One region of the Verminephrobacter eiseniae EF01-2 genome, then DNA from elsewhere that is predicted to be linked to it. Evidence: predicted binding sites of a transcription regulator. Region 1 holds the regulator's gene; each other region holds the start of a gene.
The links. The regulator FNR, encoded in region 1, switches genes on or off when oxygen is low (the NO sensors DNR and NnrR bind a similar motif). The targets are predictions, from matches to a motif close to TTGATNNNNATCAA.

Region 1 (3,270 bases):
TCGTAATACTCGTCCAGCGTCTTGGCGTTCTGGCTGTAGCTGGCGCCCACGCGGCCAATGGCCGAAACCCCCAGGCCGATCAGGTCGCAGTCCGGCTGCGTGCTGTAGCCCTGGAAATTGCGATGCAGCCGCCCCTGCCGCTTGGCCACGGCCAGCGCGTCTGAAGGCAGCGCGAAGTGGTCCATGCCGACATAGACATAGCCTGCGGCGATGAATGCGTCGAGCGCGCGCGCGAGCATCTCCAGCTTGGCCGCTGCTGCCGGCAACTCGGCCGACACGATGCGGCGCTGGGGCTTGAAGCGCTCGGGCAGGTGCGCATAGGCATACAGCGCGATGCGCTCAGGCCGCAACTGCACCGTCTGCGCCAATGTGCGCTCGAAGGACTCGGGCGTCTGGCGCGGCAGGCCATAGATCAGATCGATATTCACCGAGTCGAAGCCCTGCGCGCGCGCAGCCTGGAGCAGCGCAAAAACCTGCTCGGCAGGTTGCGCGCGGTGCACCGCCTTTTGCACCCCGGCGTCGAAATCCTGCACACCCAGACTCAGCCGGTTGAAGCCCAACTCGGCCAGGCATGCCAGCCGGTCGGCGTCGACGGTGCGGGGATCGACTTCGATCGAATACTCGCCGCCCGGCGCCAAGGCAAAGCTGCGCTGGAGCATGGCCATGAGTTCGCGCAGGCCGGCATCGGCCAGGAAGGTGGGCGTGCCGCCGCCCAGATGCAATTGACTGACCACCTGACCGACGCCGCAGTGCGTGGTCTGCAATGCGATCTCGCGCGCCAGGTAGCGCAGATAGACGGTGGCGCGCTCCGGGTGCCGGGTGATGATCTTGTTGCAGGCACAGTAGTAGCACAGCGACTCGCAAAACGGGATGTGCACATACAAGGACAACGGCTGCGCCTTGGCCATCGCGCACGAGCGGCGTTGCTCGAGCGCCAGCACATAGTCCTCCTGGCCGAAGGCTTCGACAAAACGGTCGGCCGTCGGATAGGAGGTGTAGCGGGGCCCTGGCACGTCGAAGCGGCGCAGAAGATCAGGCGAAACAGCGGGCATGGGGGGAGTTGTCCTTACGATCGGACTGCACTGTGCCCCAGCCCGTCGGACTGCTCCTTGACTTGCATCAAGCGAGGCTGCGGTTCAAGGCCGACAATCGCTGGCGTGGCGCTTTCGGTTCTTTTGGTCGCTTGCCGGTGGCGGGCGCGGTATGCTCGGCATTCCCATTCCGGCCCATGTGCTCATGAACCCGCTCACCATCAAAGTCGCCTGCTCCAACTGCAATCTGCGCGAGTTGTGCATGCCCGTCGGGCTCAGCGAGCATCAGTTGCAGCGCATCGATGAAATGGTGGCCGTGCGCCGCAAGGTCAAACGCGGCGGGGCGCTGTTTCGCAACGGCGAATCCTTCACCTCGCTGTACGCCATCCGCACCGGTTTTTTCAAGACCTGTGTGGCCACCGAGGATGGCCGCGACCAGGTCACCGGCTTTCAGATGGCCGGCGAGATCATTGGCCTGGACGGCATCGTCAACGAGCGCCACAGTTGCGACGCGGTGGCGCTGGAAGACGCCGAGGTCTGCGTGATGCCGTTCGATCGCATCGAAGAGCTGTCGCGCGCGATCCTGCCCTTGCAGCACCATGTGCACAAGATCATGAGCCGCGAAATCGTGCGCGAGCATGGCGTGATGCTGCTGCTGGGCAGCATGCGCGCGGAAGAGCGGCTCGCGGTCTTCCTGTTGAACATGGTGCAGCGCCTGCATGCCCGCGGGTTCTCGTCATTCGAGCTGGTGCTGCGCATGACGCGCGAGGAAATCGGCAGCTACCTCGGCCTCAAGCTCGAAACCGTGAGCCGGACTTTCTCCAAGTTTGTCGAAGAAGGCATCGTGCAGGTCAAACAGCGCCATGTGCGCATCCTCGACGCCGATGCGCTCAGGCGCATCATCAGCAGCCAGCAGGCCTGTCACTGAGCCGCAGACCCAGGCAGCAGACCCCGAGCGCCAGAGCGCCCGCCCGTCTCAGGAACAGCCGGGCTTGCGGCAACCGTCCGGGCGCCCGGCGGCCGGCACCGGGCAGCGATCGAGCTCGAAAGGCGACAGCGCCAGCAAGGTGGTCAACGCGCTGCTGGCCATCGTGATCGCCCAGAACGCAAAGAATGCCAGCGTATAGACGCCTTGCCGCGATAGCGCCAGGGGTTGGCCGAACCAGTGCAGATCCTGCGGATCGACCAGCGCGAAAACCAGCATTTCCAGCAGCCCGGCCATCAAAAAGGCGGGCCATGCAATCCACATCAGGCGGTGCGTCCACATAGGGGAATCCTGTCTTTGGGTTCGGCCTGCCGCAGACCGGGGGTTGGACTTCAGCGCGGCGGCAATGACTGCTCCGGCGTGGCCGCGTGGTTGCGGGCCTTGAGCGCCGGCGCCAGGCTTTTGTCCGGATGGGCCAAGGTCTTGTTGATCTCCATGCCCAGGCGGTAATAGTCCGGCTCCACCACCGGGTCGGGCCGCGAAAGCGCCAGCCACAGCGTGACAAAGCCGGCAACGACCACGATCGCAGGCCCGGCAAGCACCAGCCAGACATGGCCGAATTTCCACCAGGGCGCAGCAACGGGGCTGGCAACGACGGGGTTTGACGACATGGCGCTTGAACTCCTGAACAATTTCTCGAAGATGCCGCTCAGCGCGGCACCAGGAACACCGATTTTTCCGTCACCCGGACGGCCTCCCCGCCCAGGGCCTGCACGGCAAACTCCACCGCATGCGCGCCCGGTGTCGCCGAGCCATACGCTATCTGCAAGCGCACGGCCACCCAGCGCGCCTGGGCGGCAGCGATGTCGACCTCGGGTTCCGAGGCCAGTTCCAGCCCCGGCAAACCATCCGGACTGCTGGCGCTGATGCGGTAGCGCTGCGCTGCTTCGGTCGCGTTCATGATTTGCAGCCGGTAGACGTTTTCCAGCCGGCCGCCGGCCACGATGCGCGCCAGCGCTGCGCGGTCGTGCAGCACGTCCACCTTCAGCGGCATGCGCAGCGCCAGGCTGGCCAGCATGGCCGCACACAGCGCCAGCAGCACCGCGCCGTAGATCAAGACCCGGGGCCGCAGCACCCGGCGCAGAATCTGCGGCCGGCTCCAGTGCCGGGTCACCGCATTGTGTGTGGAGTAGCGGATCAGCCCCGGGGGGTAATGCATCTTGTCCATCACGGTATTGCATGCGTCCACACACAGGCCGCAGCCAATGCATTCGTACTGCAAGCCCTTGCGGATATCGATGCCCACGGGGCAGA
Region 2 (3,270 bases), 2.0 Mb from region 1:
AGAAGCGGTTGTCCTCGTTGCGCAGCGGGCGGTAGCGATCGTCGAGATCGACGCCCACACTCTGGTGCAAATACTGGCGCCAGGTGTGCGTCTCGGGCGTCTGCGCCGGGTGGCCCCAGGCGATGAAATAAAAGGCGGTGTTCGTGTCGTCGACAGGCACGTTCACATTGGCGACGTTGTAGAGGTTGTTCGGCGGGATCAGCACCGTCGCGGGCGCGACGAACACCGTCGAGCGCACGTAGTCGAAGCGGGCGGCGTCGCGGATCGGACGGCGCAGCGCGGCATAGCGAAAGCCATAGCTTGCGCGCTCGACCTGCAGCCGGGGCGCCTTGTCGGTGGAAGGCCGCAGCCAAGCCTTGCCGGTGGCCATGGCGCCGCCGACGGGCGCCGGAACCATGTCCGACGAATGCAGGCTGGAACTGTGCGCCGAATCGATCGCGCCTTCGAGCACCTGGGCCCAGTTGCAGGGCAGCAGCACCTTGGCGATGCTCACGCGCACCTGGTCCGACGGCGCCCACGCGGGCGCGCGAAACTCGGGGGCGCTGCCCTGCGCGCCGAACCAGCCCCAGACCATGCCGCCCCATTCCCGGCTCGGGTAGGCGCGGTGTTTGGTCTTTGCCGCCAGGCCGCTGGCCGCCGGCTCCGAAGCCATTTCGAGCACATTGCCGTCTACATCCATCTTCCAGCCGTGGTACAGGCAGCGCAATCCGCCTTCCTCATTGCGGCCGAGCACCAGTGACGGGCCGCGGTGCGGGCAGGCCTCGGCCAGCACGCCGACGCGGCCGTCGCTGTCGCGGAACACGACCAAATCCTCGCCCAGGACACGCGCCTTCACCGGGGCGCCATCGGGCTCGCCGACCTCCTCGGCGAGACACACGGGCGTCCAATGGTGGCGCATCAGCCGGCCCATGGCGGCATCGCCCTCCACGCGGCAGAGCAGTTCGTTTTCTTCCTTGGTCAGCATGGGGCAATCTCCGGTCAAAGGGGGGTCACAGGGGTACAGGGGGGGTAAGGGGGCGGTCAGCCTGCGGCAGGGGCGACGAACGGTTCGATCCGGCGCCGCAGGACGATGGGCGCGCCACCCAGGCGCTGCTTGCACAGCCAATGGGCGAGGGCGGAGTCGAGATAGTCCGCGTGGCCGGGAAACCATTGCAGCAGCGCATCCGCAAGAGGGCGCGCGGCGCCGAAGTCGGCGCGCGCGACGCGGCGCTGCACGCCCTCGATCGAGCGCATCACGGCCGCATGCTCGTCGATGTGACAGGCCCGCGCCGGGAAGGCCGATGCGGCCATCCACTGGTCTTCGGCGCCGAAATGCGCGCGCGCATTCAGCGCCAGCGCATCCAGCGCCGCAGCGACGGCATGCTCGGGCGCTTGCGCCAGCGCATGCACCAAGGCGAGGAACTCCTCGTGCAACCGATCCATCGGCGCATAGCCAAGCAGCCAGCCGTCGTGGTCGAGGTGTGGGCCATCGTGGCCACGGCGTGGGCCATCGTGACCGATGGGGGAACTCGATTCGGCAGAGCGCATGACCGTGACTTGCAAGACGAAAAATGGTTAGTCGTCTAACTATATTGATGGAAACCAAACCAGTCAAACGGGCCGTCTCGGCCAGCGTGGTGCACATGGTGCGATAGCGTGGCACGGGTCCGAGCGGGCCTCTGCGCGCCAGCCAGCGTCGACCTGCCCGGGCGGGCGTTGTCCGGGTATGGCGGCCCGTGCGATCAGCGCTTGGCCAGTGCGTATATCCAATGCCCATGCGCCGCCACGCGCAGGCGCTGCCCGAGGCGGCGCGCAGACCGGGGGTGTCCGAGAGCGCCGTTTGCCGGCACTGGGCCAAGGCCCATGCCGCGCAGTGGGCCTGGTGCGACGAACGCAGCCCGATCGGGCCGGAGGTGCCGGTGGATATGCCGGTGAATGGGCCGGTGAATGGGCCGTTGGAGGCAACTCAGAAGAACTCGCCGCGCGCTTGCAAAAGAATGCCGACATACTGGTCCATGCTTTTTTCCATGCGCGACGTGGGGCCTACGAGGGACAGGGCGGTGACGCGGCCGTTGATTTTCCCGGCGATTCCGATCGCCGTGACGCCTTCTCCGCCTTCATCCCGGGCGGTGAAGGTGCCTTTTTTGATGCCTTCCTCGATCTCCTTGCGCAGTTGGCCGCGATCCTGGATCGAATGCGGCGTGGCTTGCGTCATCGGGAGCAGATCGATCAGCGTATCGCGCTCGGCCGGCGCGAGCGCACCCAGGATCGCCTTGCCGAGTGCGGTCGAATGCACGTCCAGTTCCGTGCCCGGCAAAAGCACGTAGCGCAGTGCGCGCGGGCTTTCCTGGCAGGAGAATATTTTGATTTTGTTGCCGACGAGATAGCCGCACATGGAGGTCTCGCCAGAGCGCTTGGAAAGCAGTTCGAGCGCCTCCGCAGCGAACATCTGTAGCGGATCGGTCGGCACGAAGCGCTGGACCAGTTCCCCGAGCCGGGACGTGGGATACAGCAGGCGGCCCTTCGGTGTGCGCAGCAGATAACCGGCCTCGATCAGGGTGTAGACGAGATCCGAGCAACTGCTGCCAGCAAGATCGAGCGCCTGGGCCAGGTCGGAGTTGGTCAAGGGCCTGCGCTCGCGCGCGAAGACTTCGAAAACTTGCAATGCACGCTGTGCGGCCGGGACGATCTGTGGCATGGATTGGATCGAATTTGCTTATTGGCGGGGCATTGAAACACAGTCATTTCCGCTTGAAAGCAGAACGAAATCAAACGCTTGGCAGCGCTTGGCGGTTCGCCGGAGATGGGGCTGCAGGGCGCATGCAACCTGGTGTCGCGTCACTGATCATCTGTCGGTCTGCGCTGGCCATCGAAGCGCATCGCGGCGTTGCATCGCTTGCCAATACAGCTCGGTATGGGCTGCGCGCTGCGCCTTGCGCTGCGCTCCGATGGCTGCGCGCAGCCTACGACATCTGATCCGTGACGCGACACTAGGTTTGCCCGAAGATCGAGGGCGCCGGGGGCGGTGGAACAGGCGCAGTCCGGTGTTTCAGCAGCGAAGGTTTTCCGGCGCGCTGCGGTCTGGCCGACCTGTGTCACCGCGATGTGGCTGGTCCAAGCTGGTCCGCTTGGGTCTGTTGTGCCTGATGCCGAAGACATGTACGAAATGCCGGAATATCGACGTAATTCATACGCCATAGTGTACGATGGAACGGTATGCCGGATAAAGTCCAGCAACATGGAGACAACGATGGCATTCTGGAAATGGATCGGTGCGCTCGCACTGGCATG
Region 3 (3,270 bases), 1.5 Mb from region 1:
CCGCTTTTTACTGGGTCGGCATGTTCGCGCGCGGCGAAGGCCGGACCCTGGGCCTGATCGGCTCGCGCATCGCCTGGCTGGCGCTGGCCATGGGCCAGATCGGCAGCCTGGTGCGCTGGTACGAGGGCTACCTGATAGGCGCGGACGTCGGCCATATCCCGGTCAGCAACCTGTATGAAGTGTTCGTGCTGTTTTGCTGGATGACCACCGTCTTTTACCTGTACTACGAGCAGCACTACCGCACCCGCGCGCTGGGCGGCTTCGTGATGCTGGTGGTCAGCGCTGCGGTCGGCTTTCTGCTCTGGTACACCGTGGTGCGCGAGGCGCACGAGATACAGCCGCTGGTGCCGGCCCTGCAAAGCTGGTGGATGAAGCTGCATGTGCCGGCCAATTTCATCGGCTACGGCATGTTCGCGCTGTCGGCGATGGTCGCGTTTGCCTATCTGATCAAGCTGCATGCGCGCCCGGCCCGCTGGTACCGGTTGGCGCCGCTGTGGCTGCTGGGCGTGGTGCTGTGCTTCGAGCCGATGGTCTTTCGCCCGGGCGCAGGGGCGGGCGGGGCCAGCTACTGGATGGTCTACTTCGGCATCTCGGCGTTCATCGTCGCCGGCATCCTGCTGGGGCGCCGGCGCATTGCCGAGCGCTTGCCCGCCTTCGAGATCCTCGACGACGTGATGTACAAGGCCATTGCGGTGGGCTTTGCGTTCTTTACCATCGCCACCGTGCTGGGCGCCCTGTGGGCCGCCGAAGCCTGGGGCGGCTACTGGAGTTGGGACCCGAAGGAAACCTGGGCACTGATCGTCTGGCTGAACTACGCGGCCTGGCTGCACATGCGCCTGATGAAGGGCCTGCGCGGCACCCTGTCGGCCTGGTGGGCCTTGGCCGGCCTGGCGATCACCAGCTTTGCCTTTTTGGGTGTGAACATGTTCCTCAGCGGGTTGCATAGCTACGGCACGCTGTGAAACCGCCAGTGTTGTCGCGTCATCGGTCGGATGTCGTAGGTTGCGCGCAGCCGTCGGAGCGCGGACCGACAGATGATCGGTGACGCGACACCAGGCCCGGGGGTTTCAGACGCCGTTGGCCACGGCCCGCAGCGCCGGGCGCATCTGCCGGCTGATGGGGTCGATGCGGGCGCTGGGGATTTGGTAGACCTGCTCGTCGAACAGGTCGATGCCGCACATCAGGCTTTCCACCCAGGCAAAAAAGTCGTCGATCGCCTCTTGGCCCTGGATCGGGGCGCCATGCTGCGGCACCAGCATGTCGATGTCCAGTTGCCGCGCCATGCGCGCCCACAGGCGCAGGATTTTGTTGGCGACCATGTAGCGGCGGTGAAAACCTTCCATCTGCGGGATATGCGCTTTCAGGTCGGTCACGGGCTGGCCCGCTTGCGCGCCCGTGACCATGGACACCCCCAGGTCGCCGGTGAACAGGATGCGGCTGACCGGGTCGTAGAAGTGGAAATTGCCTTCCGAATGCAGGAAATGCGCGGGCAGCAAGAGCAGATCGTTGCGCCCCAGGGGCAAGCGCCCGCCACTGTCGGGCACGCCGATCACGCGGTTGTCGGACTTGCCCACCTTGGTGAAGTGCGGCGCAAAGCGTTCCCACACGCGCGAGATCACCAGCGGGGCGGCGGTGCTGCTCATCCACCGGTCGAGCGAGCCGATGATGTCCGGGTCGGCATGTGAAGCGATCAGGTAGGACAACTGGCGGGGCGGGAAATGCCGGCTCACCGCCATGAACAACTCGTTGAAGGCCAGGTTGCCGCCCGGATCGATCAGTGCTCCCGCGTCCTCGTCAATGATCAGGAATTGGTTGGCTTGCACGGCATGGCCGTTTTCCTCGATCAGGTCGCTGAACATCAGGCAACAGTGATTCCTGTCGCGGTAGAGTTCCAAGGTCATGGGGGCCTATGTCGTTCGTGTAAGTAAAGTTCAAAGTGTGAACCAACTGTACGGTGCCGTTGTGGCGAACGTTTGATGTGAATCAAACATCTCGGCATGGCCTGTGCTTGATGGGCCGTTTGTGCCTCGGTCAGCGGGGGGTGGACGCTGCCGATGCGGGTATGGCGGGTGCGGCGGGCGTAGTGGGCGCAGCCGAAGGCGGTGTGGTCTGCTGGCGGGCGGGCAGGTACAACGGGCCGCGTTGGCCGCAGCCGATCAGCAGCGCCGCACTGGCGCCGGCCAGGGTGGCCAGGAGCAACGCGCTGGCGGCACGGGCGGCCATCGTGGTGCGGGTGGAGGTTTTCGACATGCGCGGCAATGCTCACTGTGCGGGTGGCGCCGTGGCGCCGTGTTGCAGCCCGGGCCGGCGGCGCAGCCTGCGCGCCAGCCATTGGCCGAGGTCATCGACGGCGGTGAACACCGCCGGAATCACCAGCAGGCTCAGCAGCGTGGAGGTGATCAGCCCGCCGATCACCGCCACCGCCATCGGTGAGCGAAAACTGGGGTCGGCAACGCCCAGGCCCAGGGCAATCGGCAGCATGCCTGCGCCCATGGCCAGCGTGGTCATGATGATCGGGCGTGCCCGCTTGTGGCAGGCGTCGATCAGCGCCTGCTCGCGCGCCATGCCATGCGCGCGCCGCGCCAGGATGGCGTACTCGACCAGCAAGATCGAGTTCTTCGTGGCGATGCCCATCAGCATGACCAGGCCGATCAGCGACGGCATGGAAAAACTCTTGTGCGCGATCAGCAGCCCGACGAACGCGCCGCCCAGCGACAACGGCAGCGCCGCCAGGATGGTGACCGGGTGCAGGAAGTCCTTGAACAGCAGCACCAGCACGATGTAGATGCACAGCACGCCGGTCAGCATCGCCAGGCCGAAGCTGGCGAACAGCTCGCCCATGACCTCGGCGTCGCCGATCTCGACCTGGTGCACGCCGGGCGGCAGGTTTCTGATCGCGGGCAGGGCCTGCACGGCTTTGCTGACATCGCCCAGCGGCTGGCCGGACAGCTCGATCTCGAAGTTCACGTTGCGCGCGCGGTCATAGCGATCGAGCACGGCCGGGCCGCCGCTGAACTCCAGCGTCGCCACCTGGCCCAGCATCACCGGGCCTTTGCTGCCGGGCACGGCCAGGCGTTCGAGCAGCGCCAGGTCGCCGCGCGCGCCGTCTTGCAGCTTGACGACGATCGGAACTTGGCGCGAGGCCAGGTTGAGTTTGGGCAGCGCCATGTCGTAGTCGCCCATGGTGGCGATGCGCAGCGTCTCGGCGATGGCGCTGCTGGTCACGCCCAGGTCGGCGGCGCGCGCAAAATCCGGGCGCACGGCGATCTC

Region 2: a site for FNR is predicted at 1,572-1,585, ahead of VEIS_RS14265 (bacteriohemerythrin). Genes of this name have one in related genera too.
Region 3: a site for FNR is predicted at 1,974-1,987, ahead of VEIS_RS23440 (oxygen-binding di-iron domain-containing protein). Genes of this name have one in related genera too.

What each region holds. Positions count from the first base shown of each region.
Region 1 is NC_008786.1:1,285,857-1,289,126, forward strand. It holds gene hemN (oxygen-independent coproporphyrinogen III oxidase) at 1-1,052, opposite strand, end outside; gene fnr (fumarate/nitrate reduction transcriptional regulator Fnr) at 1,237-1,959, shown strand; gene VEIS_RS05710 (hypothetical protein) at 2,008-2,298, opposite strand; gene VEIS_RS05715 (FixH family protein) at 2,349-2,627, opposite strand; gene ccoG (cytochrome c oxidase accessory protein CcoG) at 2,666-3,270, opposite strand, start outside.
Region 2 is NC_008786.1:3,277,107-3,280,376, forward strand. It holds gene VEIS_RS14260 (Rieske 2Fe-2S domain-containing protein) at 1-964, opposite strand, end outside; gene VEIS_RS14265 (bacteriohemerythrin) at 1,021-1,527, opposite strand; gene VEIS_RS14270 (IclR family transcriptional regulator) at 1,946-2,677, opposite strand; gene VEIS_RS14275 (tripartite tricarboxylate transporter substrate binding protein) at 3,005-3,270, shown strand, end outside.
Region 3 is NC_008786.1:5,346,786-5,350,055, reverse strand. It holds gene ccsB (c-type cytochrome biogenesis protein CcsB) at 1-962, shown strand, start outside; gene VEIS_RS23440 (oxygen-binding di-iron domain-containing protein) at 1,068-1,901, opposite strand; gene VEIS_RS23435 (lipoprotein) at 2,032-2,250, opposite strand; gene VEIS_RS23430 (efflux RND transporter permease subunit) at 2,263-3,270, opposite strand, start outside.